2 regions of the Pseudidiomarina sp. genome follow, and region 2 is predicted to be linked to the other one. Evidence: predicted binding sites of a transcription regulator. Region 2 holds the regulator's gene; the other holds the start of a gene.
What was found. Region 2 encodes LexA, which represses DNA repair genes until DNA is damaged. Its sites were predicted from a motif close to TACTGTATNNNNATACAGTA; they were not measured.
Positions count from the first base shown of each region.

Region 1 (7,122 bases), on a different contig from region 2:
GAACCACCGTAAAATTTCCAGTGCGTCGGCAGAGAATAAGGAATTACTGTCGCTTCGCCACAGTGGATACCATATGAGTAAAATCAAAAAAAGCAGGGTGGCTAAGTCAGTGAAAATGTTGTCTAAGCCGATATGTTGCCAGCTTTTGCTGGCAGTCGGCAGTTTCTCTGGACTCCAGCGGCACGTGCGAGGTTTATTTCCGTTGGTTTGACTGCGAGACATGACAGCAAACGAAATAGTGATGGCACTAAACGCGAAAAAGGCACTATTGATAAAGTCGCTCGCAATAGCCAGAACAAAGCGAATTATGCCCATGCTATTCCCACCTAACCAGTTGCTGGTTACTTCTATGACGGAGATAACAAAGAGCACACCAAGCACCATATATAAGGTACTTGCGTAGAGTCGCATTAATGAAGTAGCAATGAGTGGCTTGGGTGGGTAATACGTTATAGCAACGTCTCGCGGGTGCCCCATAGAAAGGAGCAAACTGGACACATCACTATCATTGAACTGACCTTGTTGCGCTTCGAGGGCCTCTATTTGATCAAGGATATTGGCCTTTAATTCGCGGCCTATATCATCGCGTTTATCTTCAGGAAGCTCGCGCTGTACTGCTGCTATATAGCGTTCTACCATATCCATTAGTTTTGCTCCTTATCGTTGTTACCGGTTAGCAAGGGGGTAACAGCACCATTTAATGTCTGCCACTCTTGAATGAGTTGCTCAAGTAATTCAGCACCAAGTTCCGATAATTGATAGTAGCGGCGTTCGCGGCCGTCACCTTGTTGCCATTCACTATCAAGTAAGCCTTGATCAGCCAGTCGGCGAATAAGCGGGTAAAGCGTGCCTTCGTCAATGTCGACACCTGCTTCGTGCAGTTGTTTGCGCAAGGAGTAGCCGTAGTGCGGTGTCTTTAACGATGCGAGTACCGCCAAAACTAACACGCCACGCCTCAGTTCAAGCTTCAGTTTATCCAGTTGTGCTGTTGTCATGTGGAATCCTAATAAGTACTGTGTACTACATACTGTATATAACACAGTAAAGTATACTAGGTGACGCATAGTAAAAATGCAAGTACGTTTAAAAATATAAAATGGGTGCATGTGATCTACTCAAATAATCCTTAAGTAATATGCTTATGCTTTAAGAAGTCTTTCTATACCAACACATGTTGGAGGAGTTCACATGAAAAAGGTTACAGGTCTATTGTTGGCATTGTGCACAAGCGCCCTTTGCTTTCAGACAGCATCAGCACAGGAAGAAAATGCAGCTTTGGTGCCTTTGCCGTCGCTTGATGATTTTACCAAGGGTCAAGATGGCTGGGCCGTTGGATTAGGCTTGGGTGTTGAATACGAGTCTGCCTATGAAGGTTCGGATGAGTTCGGCTTAGAAGCCCAACCTGCTGGCGCAGTGCAGTGGCGTAGAGGGGATGACATCTTTTTCTTTGCCGGTGAGGCGTTGGGGTGGCGCGGACTTCGTTCTGACACCTGGCTATTAGAAGCCATCGTGGGCTTCGAAGAAGGGCGTGAAGAAAGCGATTCCGATGACGGTCGGTTGGACGGACTCGGCGCCACAGATGAAGGGGTTGAGTTCGCCTTCCAAGCGCGTCGGGCTTTCGATGCTGACTGGCGTTATTGGTTGGATGGCCGCGTTGTAGCCGGTGAAAACGGAAATCTTGGTATTTTTGGCGTGGGTCGTCGCTTCGGCGAGCAGATCGACGGGTCTGGTTCTGAGCTTTCTGTCGTTGCGGTTTTTCACGACAGCGATCTTGCCAATACTGACTTTGGCATCGACGCAGCACAAGCAACTGCATCGGGTCTGGATGAAACCAACCTAGACGGAGGTTTCCGTTCAATTGGTGTGCATTACAATTACCGTAATTATATCAATGATAATTGGCAGGTTTTCGTCGAGGCGCTCTATGAGCGATACAGTAACGATATTTCGGACAGCCCAATAGCTCGCAATAATTATGAAGCCGAAGTCGGCGTTGGGTTCATTTACATATTCTAGACAGCGATGAGCCCCGTATGCCAGTGGCGCGGGGCTGATTGCGGTTTGGTCGGTTGAAACTACGTTTAATTAAAGCGGCCACACGATAAGAAGCAGAGGCATCGAAACGGCAACCACGAGCACTTGGATGGGTAGGCCCAACTTCCAGTAGTCGCCGAATCGGAATCCACCAGGCCCTAATATCAGCGTATTGTTCTGATGCCCAATTGGCGTTAAAAACGCACACGAAGCGCCGATGGCAACGGCCATCAGAAATGAATCCGGGTTTACGTTGAGTACGGATGAAATACTGATTGCTATGGGGCACATCACCGCTGCGGTGGCGGCATTGTTCATTAAATCGGACAAGAACATCGTCACCAACAAAATAGCAAGCAATCCAATGATGGCGTTGCCCTGGGCAACGCTATCGACCAGGAATGTGGCTATAAGCGCAGCGGTTCCCGTTGATTCCATGGCCCCGGCAACAGGTATCAATGCGCCCAAGAGAACAATGACCGGCCAATCGACCGCTTCGTACACTTTGCGTAGCGACACCGTTCCCAATGCCATCGAGGCGAGTACACCAAGAGCAAACGACACCGCGGCTGGAAGCCACCCAAGCGCGGCGACAGCGATAGCGCCCAACATGATTGAACTAGCTTGCCAAATCTTGGCTTTGCTTGGAATGCGAAGCTCGCGTTGTGCCAACGGTACGCAGCCGTTGTCTGCGGCGAACTCCGCAATAGCCTCAGGTGGGCCTTGCATCAGCAGCAAATCACCAGATTGAAAGTTGATGGCACGCAGCCGCTTCATTGAACGCTTACCCTCGCGTGAAAATGCGAGCAAATTAATGCCATATCGCGTGCGCAGTAGGATGTCTTTCGCAGAGTGGCCTACGAGTCGAGAGCTCGGTTGAACGACTAACTCTAAAAGAACAATTTCGCTTTGTTTGCTCTCTTCGCTGTCGTCGTCTTCGTCGGTTTTTGTTTCATCGTTCGAGTCAGTTTCTTCTTCTTGGTCTTCGACTGACTCTTCCAGCTTAAGCCCCAGTATGGATAATACATCCTTGAGCGCATCGGCTTCTGCTTCCAGCATTAATATGTCGCCAGCATGAACGCGACGCCCTGGGTTTGCGGCAATGATTTTCACTTCGTGCTGCACAATCCCAATTATCTGTGCATCGACATCTTTCAATTCAGCCTCAATCTCATGCAACGATAAGCCGTCAGACTTGCTCCCTTCGTCAACTCGAACCTCGGTGATGTACGCACCTGACTCAAAGCCTTCGACTCCCGCTTGCTTGCGTGCAGGTACCAATCGCCAGCCAATGACAGCGGTAAAAATCACGCCCGCTGCGGCAACGGCAACGCCAATAGGCGTGAAGTCAAACATACCGAAACTACCTAGGCCTGCTTCGGCTCGAAAGCCTGACACAATGATATTAGGTGGTGTTCCCACCAGCGTTGTCATACCACCTAAAATGGTACCGAAAGCGAGGGGCATCAATACTTGGCCTGGGGTGAGCTCAAGTCGTTTCGAAACATGCACAGCAACTGGCATTAACAACGCCATAGCGCCAACATTATTCATAAAGCCCGAGAGCAGGGCACCTAAGCCAATCAACGCACTGATGCTTAGGGTCGTACCTGCATTAGCGGGCAAAGCGACTCGTGTTAAAGCGTCAACCGCGCCTGAGTTTTGTAGGCCTTGACTCAATATGAGTACACAGGCTACGGTTATGACAGCTGGGTGGCCAAAGCCGCTGAATGCAGCAGAACCATCAACAAGCCCCGCAATAACGCAGGCTAAAAGTGCCGCCAACGCAACCATGTCGTGCCGCCAGCGACCTATCAAGAACATCACCACGGTTGCCACAAGAATTGCGAGAATAAGCCACTGATCTAGAGTCATAAGTCGGTAACCGCCTTGATTTCAAGTTGCCACCACACTGAGAGGAAGCCCTGCGTTTTAATAACAGCTTAATATCATTTAGCCGGCACGTCCGCAGGTTTCGAGGTTTTTTTCTTCGCCGGTTTTTTTGCGCCTAAGGCAATTAATACATGTTCGCGTTCGCGCGCTAGAAAAACGGCAAGGTCTTCAAGCATTTTTTCATCGGTGATTGTTTCGCTACGCTCGAGCAGGGGAAGCAGCCCATCGACCATGTCCAACATCTTGTCGTGGGCATCGGCCTCAGCTTTCGTGGTAAATGTCATCTTTTCCTCTCCGTCTCGCACAACAACGTATTGAGTTACTACCGCCATAGTTCATCCTTATGGATAGTTAAAAAACACTGTATATTTATACAGTTACAGGTGAGCTGTTGCAACCTTTTATTTGTAAAGGACACAAGTTGGTCGTACTAGCTGAGCACCTGTAAGCCAAGCTGAATGCGTCGCTATAACTTAAATCGTGCATAAAGAGGATTATGGTCAGAAACTTTATTTGTATCGATCGCTGAGGTTCCTTGCAGTGACAGGTCGCGGTAGAAGATGAAGTCGAGAGGGTGCTGCCGGTAGGTTTTAATATGATGAGGGTCGACCATAATAGCTTGTCGTAGACCCACGCTGCGACAAAATTGCAGCAATCGCAACCGGCGTTGACGGCTCCACACGTTAAAATCACCAGCCACAATAAGCGGTCCTTGGTGCCCTAATATCTCTTCTTTGATGAACTCTATTTCTTGAGAAAATTGGTTCACACGAACGAAGTTCATCGCATGAACATTGACAACTAATAATGAGCCACCTTCTGCTAACGCGTGATACGAGAGCATGTAACTTTTGTGTGTTGCGAACATGCCTTCGCGCTTTCTGCTCAGTCGAGTTTGAGCTTCTGTAAAAGCATACTGGCTTGCGGTGAGTACACCATAAACAGAGCGACGTGTTTGCATATTTGGAGCAATAGCATAAGACCATTGCGGTAGTAGCCAGTTATTTTTCGGTGTCAGCTTTGCCTCTTGAAGCAACAAAAATAGACAGGGGTAGCTTGCTAAAATGCCAGCCAAAACACGTTGAAAATCTGATGTTTCGGTAAGTTTCTGAGTATTCCAACACAACACACCAAATTCTTCGCCATGATGAATTGGTTGCTCGTGTATGAACTGCTGAGGAATCACGATTTTTGGTTTAAGCACAGCTCCGACTCCGGTAAAGGTCAGCGACGACATAACGCCGTGCTGAATAAGCAAAGCGATCATGTCATGTGGTTTTTCATCGTAAAATTCCTTAGTTTTAGTTTAAAAGAAATTCTACGAGTGAGCTGTATTATTTTTCGGGGTAGTTACACCTGAGTTTTACATATTGCAGGGTTATGAGTTTTAAGGTAAACCTATAAAATAATCGAATAAAAAGCGACACAGGACTTATTTTTGAACTTACGCAAGCGCACTATCGCTGGAATACTGTCATTATTTGGGCTCGGACTCCTTATTGTTATATACCTTACGAGTTCCGTTGTTACGCTCCTTGACGATAGATTAAAAAGTGAAAGAGTAGAGGAGTTGAATAGTCAATTTCTGCTTGCTAAGTCTAATTTAGAATCAAGTTTGTTTCGTGATGTGTTTTTGGTCGATAGCCTTGCTACAGTTTTTAACATTGACCCTAAGAGTGCGGCAGAAAACTTCGACGAAATCGGTAACAGATTACTGCAAAAATCAAAGCATGTTCGCAGCATAGGCATGGGGCCAAACGATGTGCTGGTTCATGTTATTCCTTTTGAAGGCAACGAGAAGGCCATAGGCCTCGACTTCCGAACAGTTCCCGAACAATACAAAACTGTAATTGCCGCTCGAGAAAGGGGGGATATATATCTTGCAGGGCCCGTCGATCTTGTGCAAGGTGGGCGAGGACTTATTGCTCGAATCCCGGTCTTTAACGATTATCCGGTTAATTTAGACTACTGGGGCACGGTTAGCGTTGTTATTGATTATGAGCAACTGATTAATGACGCAGGATTGTTCAGAATTGAGAACACCAAAATTGCTATACGTGGCATCAATGGTACTGGTAAATCCGGTCAAACTTTTGAAGGGGACGAAGCATTATTTAATGTGGCCGATTACAGCGGGAAACTTTTAATCCCGAATGGCGAGTGGTGGATTGCGGTTGAATTTTTTCCGATACTTGAGAAGAATCAAACCCTATTTCTTGCATTGGTACGTTGGGGGAGCCTACTTGTCTATGTACTGCTATTTGGCCTAGTCACGTTACTGTGGGCATATTATCTCGCTGAACGACAACGAGCAAATGCTGATTCGTTGACCCATCTTGTCAACCGTAGGTTTACTGTAGACTATCTAAACCGAAGATTTGCAGATAAAAATCCAAAAGACGACTTTTTTGTCGTTGCAATCGATCTCAATTATTTTAAAGAGATCAATGATAATCTAGGTCATTATGCTGGCGATGAGGTCCTTCGGTGTGTGGCGCAACGTATGCAAGCGGCTGTTCGCAGCACTGATTTAGTAGCTCGCATGGGAGGTGACGAATTCCTAGTAGTTTTAAACCGCATAAGAGACTCCAAAATAGCCGATATACTCGTAGCTAAAATTCGTCAAACTGTAGAAGGTAGCGAACTTGTGGTCGATGGCGTACCTATCCATCTATCTATCAGTATAGGTGTAGCCTGCAGCACAGAAGAGGTAAATTCAGTAGACAGCCTGTTAAAGCTTGCTGATATGCGAATGTATGAAAACAAGGCCGCAAATAAAACATTGTAATCCGCCAGAAAAGTGGAAGGCTAGACGTCAAGATTAGAGTGTCTTGCTGGAATACGAAATGAAATGGTCCCAAAGTGGTCCCATAAAGCGTTTAGTTAGCGGACACTATTGCGTTTAAGGCCCTGATATATGGCGCACCCGACAGGAGTCGAACCTGTGACCTCTGCCTCCGGAGGGCAGTCACGGGTTCGGTGGTAAATCGTTAAAGCTAGGCGTAGCAAGGGATTAAACGGTGTTTTGACTTTCTGTGTTGCGTCGAAATCGACACTTTTGAGACCGTTTAATGACAAAATTGGTCACAGGATACCGACTCTGAAATTTCAATTTTTGACCTTTGCCTCGCGACAAAAAATTCTGAACCTTCCGAAAAACCTGAGTTTTTAGGTGGAAAAAATTCCACCTTTTTG
Region 1 covers NZ_JBLWWR010000006.1:908-8,029, reverse strand. The annotation lists gene ACN0UN_RS06450 (hypothetical protein) at 1-645, opposite strand, end outside; gene ACN0UN_RS06445 (PadR family transcriptional regulator) at 645-995, opposite strand; gene ACN0UN_RS06440 (MipA/OmpV family protein) at 1,189-2,016, shown strand; gene ACN0UN_RS06435 (SLC13 family permease) at 2,086-3,909, opposite strand; gene ACN0UN_RS06430 (YebG family protein) at 3,984-4,259, opposite strand; gene ACN0UN_RS06425 (endonuclease/exonuclease/phosphatase family protein) at 4,394-5,194, opposite strand; gene ACN0UN_RS06420 (diguanylate cyclase domain-containing protein) at 5,498-6,715, shown strand.
Region 1: the regulator LexA is predicted to act here: its motif matches at 4,287-4,306, upstream of ACN0UN_RS06430 (YebG family protein).

Region 2 (7,122 bases):
AACGACCGCGCACACCGTGTGGCAACAAGGCAACGCGCGTTTTGTCGACATTCGTGACCAGCGTTCATTTGAAGCGGGCCATATCCCTGGCTCGCTGCGCTTAACCGATGCGAACGTGCAAGAGTTTTTAGCCAATCTAGAAGACAATGTTGAAGTGGTGGTGGTTTGTTACCATGGCAACAGCAGTCAAGGCGCTGCGGAGTATCTGGCCCATCAAGGGGTAGAGCCTGTAAGCAGTTTAGATGGCGGAATGACAGCGTGGGCACAGTCGTTCCCCGATGCGGTGGAGCGCGGCTAAATGCAAAAACTACTGACCACCCGTGATGCCGATATGATGGCAAGCCTTTATCGCTACTTACAGCAGAACGGGGTGCCTGTTACGGTCAGTGAACATGGTAATCAGTTGGAGTTATGGCTGACAGTTTCCAGCTACCATGCCCATGCAAAAGCACTTATTCAAACCTTCAAAGAAAACCCACACCTGGCTGAGTTAACGGTGCAGGAAAACGCACAGCACGAAGCCGAAACTGTAGCACCGCCAGTCAGTTTTATCCGCACGTTACTGCAGCAAGCAGGATGGTTTACTGCCGGTTATGCGGCAGCCGTAATTCTCGTATTTATTGGCTTAATGACGCCACTGGCTGAATCAATTCTGAGTATTCTGCTGTTTAATCCGAATAATTTCGAAGCCCTACCATGGACACAGCCGTGGCGATTTATCACACCTGCCCTGCTGCATTTTAGCGTTTTGCATATCGTGTTTAACGTTTTTTGGTGGTGGTATTTGGGCGGACGATTTGAACGTTACTATGGCAGCAAATGGCTTATTTTAGCCTTCCTGTTTTGCGCGGTTATGTCGAACACGTCGCAATTTATTGAAAGTGGCCCCTACTTTGGCGGCTTATCTGGCGTAGTGTACGGTTTGTTCGGTATCGCCACCGTGGTGGGCTGGAATAATCCACGGCACCCGTTGTTTTTGCCGATAGGGTTAATTATTTTTATGCTGGCATGGTTGGTGCTCGGCTACACCGGCCTGTTGTGGGTTAACATTGCCAATACCGCCCATACTGCGGGCTTAATTGCAGGCTTGCTGGTTGGTGCTGGCATTCGAACTTTAACTAAATACAGCCGATAGTACCGCCTTATGCGCTTTCCTGAATTAGCGAACTTCGAATTTCCAATCGTTAGCCAAGGTCAGCAAGCAGATTGGCGTCGCGCGAATGCTGATACCCTGCCCGATAATTCAATTATTCGGCACTGGTTGCTTGACCCGGATTCGCTCACAGCAAAACTCAAACGCCATTGCCAAACATTCAGTGTCGAAGTTCTGGGGCAACATCCCGGGGTTATTCGGCCTGATGAAGCACGTTGGTTAGGCAACGTCAGCGAGGCGACCATTCGTGAAGTTATCTTATGTTGTGATGGCCAACCGTGGGTATTTGCGCGCAGCGTATTTCCACAAAGCGCACTTGACGAACAGGCATTAAAATTGGGGCAATTAGGGAACCAGCCATTAGGGGCTCACCTTTTTTCTCAGCCCGACTTAGCCCGCAGCGACATTGAAGTTTCTGCCTTTACACCGCGGTCCCGCATTGGTCAGTTGCATCAGTGTTTGAATTATCCACCCCAAACGCTGTGGGGTCGTCGCAGTTGTTTTACTGCTGCTGGTCAGCGCGTACTGGTTGCTGAAGTCTTTATCGGTGAATCCGTACCGGCACAACTTACACGCCTTAAGGAACAACAGCTATGATACGAGCAGGTCAATTTATTAGCGCATGCTGGCGTTTAATGCGTGCTGATCGCCCCATCGGTAGCTTGCTTCTTGGCTGGCCGACTTTGGTTGCCTTATTGATTGCTGGTAACGGTAACCCACCGCTGCGCACTGTGGTGTTGTTTATGCTCGGGGTTTTTGTGATGCGTTCAGCCGGTTGCGTGATTAACGACTATGCCGATCGCAACATTGACGGGCATGTGGCACGTACTAAATTACGGCCATTGGCAACGGGCGAACTGAAGCCTTGGCATGCGCTAGCGCTATTTGCTGTGTTGTTGTTGCTGGCGTTTATAATTGTGCTGCAATTTAACCAAGCCACCATTTTATTGAGCTTCGCGGCAGCAGCTGTTGCTACCTTGTATCCGTTTAGTAAACGCTTTACGCAGTTACCGCAAGTAATACTCGGCATAGCGTTCAGTTTCGGTATTTTGATGCCCTTTACGGCGCTCGATCAAGGCTTGCCGCTGGTAGCTTGGGTGCTGTTTTTCGCCAATATTGCGTGGACTGTGGCTTATGACACTGAGTATGCAATGGCTGATCGCGCGGATGACTTGAAAATTGGGGTGAAGTCCACCGCCATTTTATTCGCAGGGCACGACACCTTCGCCATTGCGGTACTGCAATTGATTACGATTGCGCTGTTGGGTTGGCTTGGGTATTTGTTGCTATTTAGCTGGCCCTATTGGGCAGGATTGGGCGTTATTGTACTGTTATTCTTATGGCAGCATTACCTTATCTGGTATCGCGAACCACAGCGCTGCTTTCAAGCCTTTTTGCACAACAACAACGTAGGCTGGGTACTCACCCTTGCTGTTGCTGCGCATTATTGGTTTTAGCGCCCGGCTTGCCTTAACGCGCCGCACTCACTAATTGCTGAACCGACTGCCTAATGGTCTGCAGCACGGCTGGTTCCAGCAACAAATCAACCGCATCGCTGAGCTCACCAACGCGATGGTCTGCCACCATTTCACCCGAGTCAGACATGGTGAAGTACCCCTCGGATTTCAGCGTCCCTATGAGTGCGCTGAGCACTTTCTTATCAAAAAACTCAGGCGCATTCACGCCGTGAACCGCACTAAGGCGCTCTGCTAGCTGCACGGAATTTTGCTCAAGCTCACTACGAGAAATCGGTTGGGCTTTTTGCAGTAACTCTAAAACAATTGCATAACGCTGTGCCGTTTCACCCGCGCTTCGGGCTAATAAAACAAGCTGCGAGTATGCTTGCGAGTCTCGCTTAGCAACCATAAACTCGCCAGGTTCAGGCTCGCTAAGCAAGCCACATTGCACATACTGTTCCAACAATGCACTGACCCACAATTTCATATCCGCCTGAGAATGGCTGATGAATAACTCACTGCGCAACAGCGGGTGCAACTGGGCCAACAACTGGCTTGCCTGTTCACCGCTAAAACGCTTATGCCCCAACGCAAAGGCCGCCAAAAGCGCCGGCACAATAACCATGTGCATAATATTGTTACGGTAGTAGGTCATCGCAATCGCGTTGGTGCCATCAAGGCGAATCAGCTCACCGATACCGTCTGACTCGACGATGAATTTGTCATGTTTTTTAGCCAGCTGCCACAGTGCCTCGCCGTCTTCCTCGGGCACATATGCGTCTTTGCTATACGGCACTTCGCCTAAAATTTGAGTGTAAAGGTTTAGCTGACTGACCAGCTCTTCGCGTGTTAATGCATGCTGTTCAGAACTCAGAATAGCTAACGCAGTTAAGTTCACGCTGTTTAATGCCGCTGAATTATTGATTCGACACATAATTTCATCAGCCAATAAATTAACGGTTGGCGTTAACCATTTCGGGCGTTCTGGCTCTTCTGCGCCAGTAGTAATTGACTCACGCCAATTCGGCTGAAGTTTTTCCAGTGCTTCACCGAGGTTAATCGGCTCGCCAAAGCTCACATAGCCTTGGCCAAAGTTACGTAAGTGACGCAAGCTGCCTATCACCTTCCAGACCGACTCTTTTTCTTTTGATTTACCTTTTAGTTCTTTTAAGTAAGTACCCACTTCCATGACATGTTCGTAGCCAAGGTAAACCGGAACGAGCGACATCGGACGCTGCTGACCGCGCAACATTCCCTGAACGGTCATCGCAATCATACCGGTTTTGGGTGCCAACAAACGACCCGTTCGGCTACGCCCACCTTCAGTAAAGTATTCAACCGGGTAACCTTTTTGGAATAGCCGGTTAAGGTATTCGCGAAACACCGTGGAGTACAGTTTGTTGCCGCGAAAGCTGCGGCGAATGAAGAATGCGCCACCGCGTCGGAATAGGGGGCCGGCCGGGAAAAAGTCCAGATTCACACCCGCAGCAATATGCGGTGGAACCAGACCTTCTTTGTAAATTACATAACTTAATAGCAAGTAGTCCATGTGCGAACGGTGGCAGGGGACATAAACAATTTCGTGGCCCGTTTCAGCCAGCTCGCGGATACGTTCGCCACCTTCAACATGAATACCGTTATAAATGCGACTCCAGCACCATGACATGAACCGGTCCAGCAAACGAACCAAGGTATCGCTGTAACTCGCTGCAATCTCGTGCAGATACTTTTCCGCTACTTTGCGCGCCTGCTGCTCAGTTATTTTTTTACTGCGTGCTTCATCTGCAATGGCTTGCTGTAACGCGGGCGTGTCGAGCAGGTCTTGAATAACCACCGCACGTTCCGTCATTTTAGGCCCGGCAATTGCGTGCCTTAAGCGGACGAAATGCACCCGCGCAACGCGCGCTAACTTATGCGCAAGATCTTGCGTGGAGCCGCGTTGTTCAGCCATTTCTCGCAATTGCACAGGTAAACTGGCGCGCAGCAAAATATGCCGCCCGGAAAACATCACCAGCCAGAACTTGCGCCAATGGCCGGGGTTATCAATATCGGACACCATGGTATGCCCCTGGCGTGGCTCTTGTCCGGGCTTGCGCCCCCAAAATAACCCGATAGGTACAACCTTAATGTTCAACTGGCTGTCTTTTTGATGCGCTGCAATCAGCTTTTCAAAGTCTGCGATGGCCTTTCGGGCGGAACCGTGATCAGTCTGATCAAGAAACATGACGCGGGCTAACTGCTGACCATTAATAATTAGTTCATCAGTCGGGTCCGGTAATCCAGCTTGTTTCAACGCCCGCTGTGCCACCAACATGTCGGTGGTTGACGTGGAACGCATTACATACACAACATTGTTGTCACCGACCACTTGCTGGGCAGTGTCATCCAAAATAATTTCGAAACGCGTTAACCAACGCACTGGCCAGTACATAATCGCGCGCCAAAAGCCTCTTAGACTCATCGAATATCCCCACTAATTACAGACGTATAAAGCATACCACTAATGATAAAAATTGTCTGACTGAAAAATTTTTGAACAAAAAAGTTGCGAAACCAAAACACCTGTATATACTCACAGTATCACTGTATAGATAAACAGGTATTCAGATGCGTCCATTAACACCGAGACAGCAAGAAATTTTGACCCTTATCAAAGACAATATCGATGCGACTGGCATGCCGCCTACCCGCGCTGAAATTGCGCAGCGATTAGGCTTTAAGTCGGCTAATTCTGCCGAAGAGCATCTCAAAGCGCTCGCTAAAAAGGGTGTAATCGAAATGATGCCGGGCATGTCGCGCGGTCTCCGCTTAATTGGAGTAGACGTTGAAGAGCTACCAGAAGGGCTTCCTTTAATCGGCCGCGTTGCCGCCGGTGAGCCTATTTTGGCGCAGGAGCATATCGAAAGTCACTACCAAGTTGACCAAAATTTATTTAAGCCACATGCAGACTTTTTACTTCGCGTAAACGGCATGAGTATGAAAGATATCGGGATTCTTGACGGCGACCTGCTCGCAGTTCATAAAACTCAAGAAGCACGTAATGGCCAAATCATTGTAGCGCGCGTTGAAGATGACGTAACAGTTAAACGTTTTGAGCGACGCGGCAACATCATTTTATTGCACCCGGAGAACGAAGAGTTTTCCCCCATTCAAGTCGACCTTACCCATCAGTACTTCACCATCGAAGGTTTGGCTGTTGGCGTCATTCGAAATGGAGCATGGTTATGAGAAACGAATTCACGAAACAATTTAACGACATCGGTTTTGATGTATGGTCAGCCGTTCCTGCACTGGAAACAACCACCAATAATCTAGATGATATTTTGCCGCGGTTGCACGCCCTGTCATTGCGTACAAATCAGTGGATTACCGTGATTGGCGCGCGTCGTGACCTTATTGAACAATTGGTCAGTGCGGGTATTAGCCGTTCACGGATTCGCTGGGTTCACGGGCGCAGTCAAGATGAACGTGAATGGGCAACTGAACAAGCCCTTTTGGCCGGAACCAGTAGCCTTGTATTAAGTTGGCTCGGTGAATTATCACCGCGTATGCAACAACGATTAAAAATGGCTAGCAAGGTTAGCCAAACGCACAGTTTCGTGTTTAATGATTTACCTTCACTCACCCCTCTCCACTAAACCTGCTTGTGAAGGTTGTCAGTTAGGGCTGCAGTTGCAGCCCTTTTTTTATACTTAGATGTAAAAATTCTTCGAATAGGCGGTTTCTTTTTCACCAGAAAATGGTATTTTGAATGCGCATTAACTGCTAACACAATAAATAAAAATAAAATTTGATACATAACAACAAAGGGTTAGTGGGAAAAAGATTTTCATTTGAAAAGCTGTTCCTTTTTCTGCTCCCCTCGTTGTTCTTCAGGCTCGCACTTCGGTGTATTCGCGGCAGACCCGCGTCGGAAGAATGAGAGGAGATTTCGCGTGAGCATTAGACTCATCACTGCGCTAATAGCAAGTATTCCATTTGCTGCTAGTGCGCAATCGCAGTTGAACCTGACTCAAGGTGTTACCGAGATCAGTCAACGCGTTTACGACCTTCACATGACGATTTTTTATATTTGCTGTGTGATAGGTATTATCGTTTTCGGAGTCATGTTTGTTTCCATGATTGTCCACCGCAAGTCCAAAGGCCATAAGCCTGCGACGTTTCATGAAAGCGTTAAGGTAGAGATACTTTGGACCATTATCCCATTCCTGATTCTAGTCGGTATGGCGATTCCAGCGACCAAGACGCTATTTGCCATGGAGGACGCGTCCGAAGCTGAAGTCACTGTGCTGGTTACCGGGTCACAATGGAAATGGCACTACAAGTACTTCGAACATGACGTTGAGTTCTTTAGTCTACTGGCCACACGCCAAGACCAAATTAACAACCGTCTCGAAAAAGGTGAAAACTACCTGCTTGAAGTTGACCGTCCATTGGTTATTCCAACAGATACCAAAGTTCGTTTCTTGGTTACGTCAGATGATGTTATCCACTCATGGTGGGTTCCAGATT
Region 2 covers NZ_JBLWWR010000007.1:47,367-54,488, forward strand. The annotation lists gene glpE (thiosulfate sulfurtransferase GlpE) at 1-298, shown strand, start outside; gene ACN0UN_RS07435 (rhomboid family intramembrane serine protease) at 299-1,135, shown strand; gene ACN0UN_RS07440 (chorismate--pyruvate lyase family protein) at 1,145-1,750, shown strand; gene ubiA (4-hydroxybenzoate octaprenyltransferase) at 1,747-2,610, shown strand; gene plsB (glycerol-3-phosphate 1-O-acyltransferase PlsB) at 2,624-5,071, opposite strand; gene lexA (transcriptional repressor LexA) at 5,218-5,838, shown strand; gene ACN0UN_RS07460 (SOS-response cell division inhibitor) at 5,835-6,248, shown strand; gene coxB (cytochrome c oxidase subunit II) at 6,552-7,122, shown strand, end outside.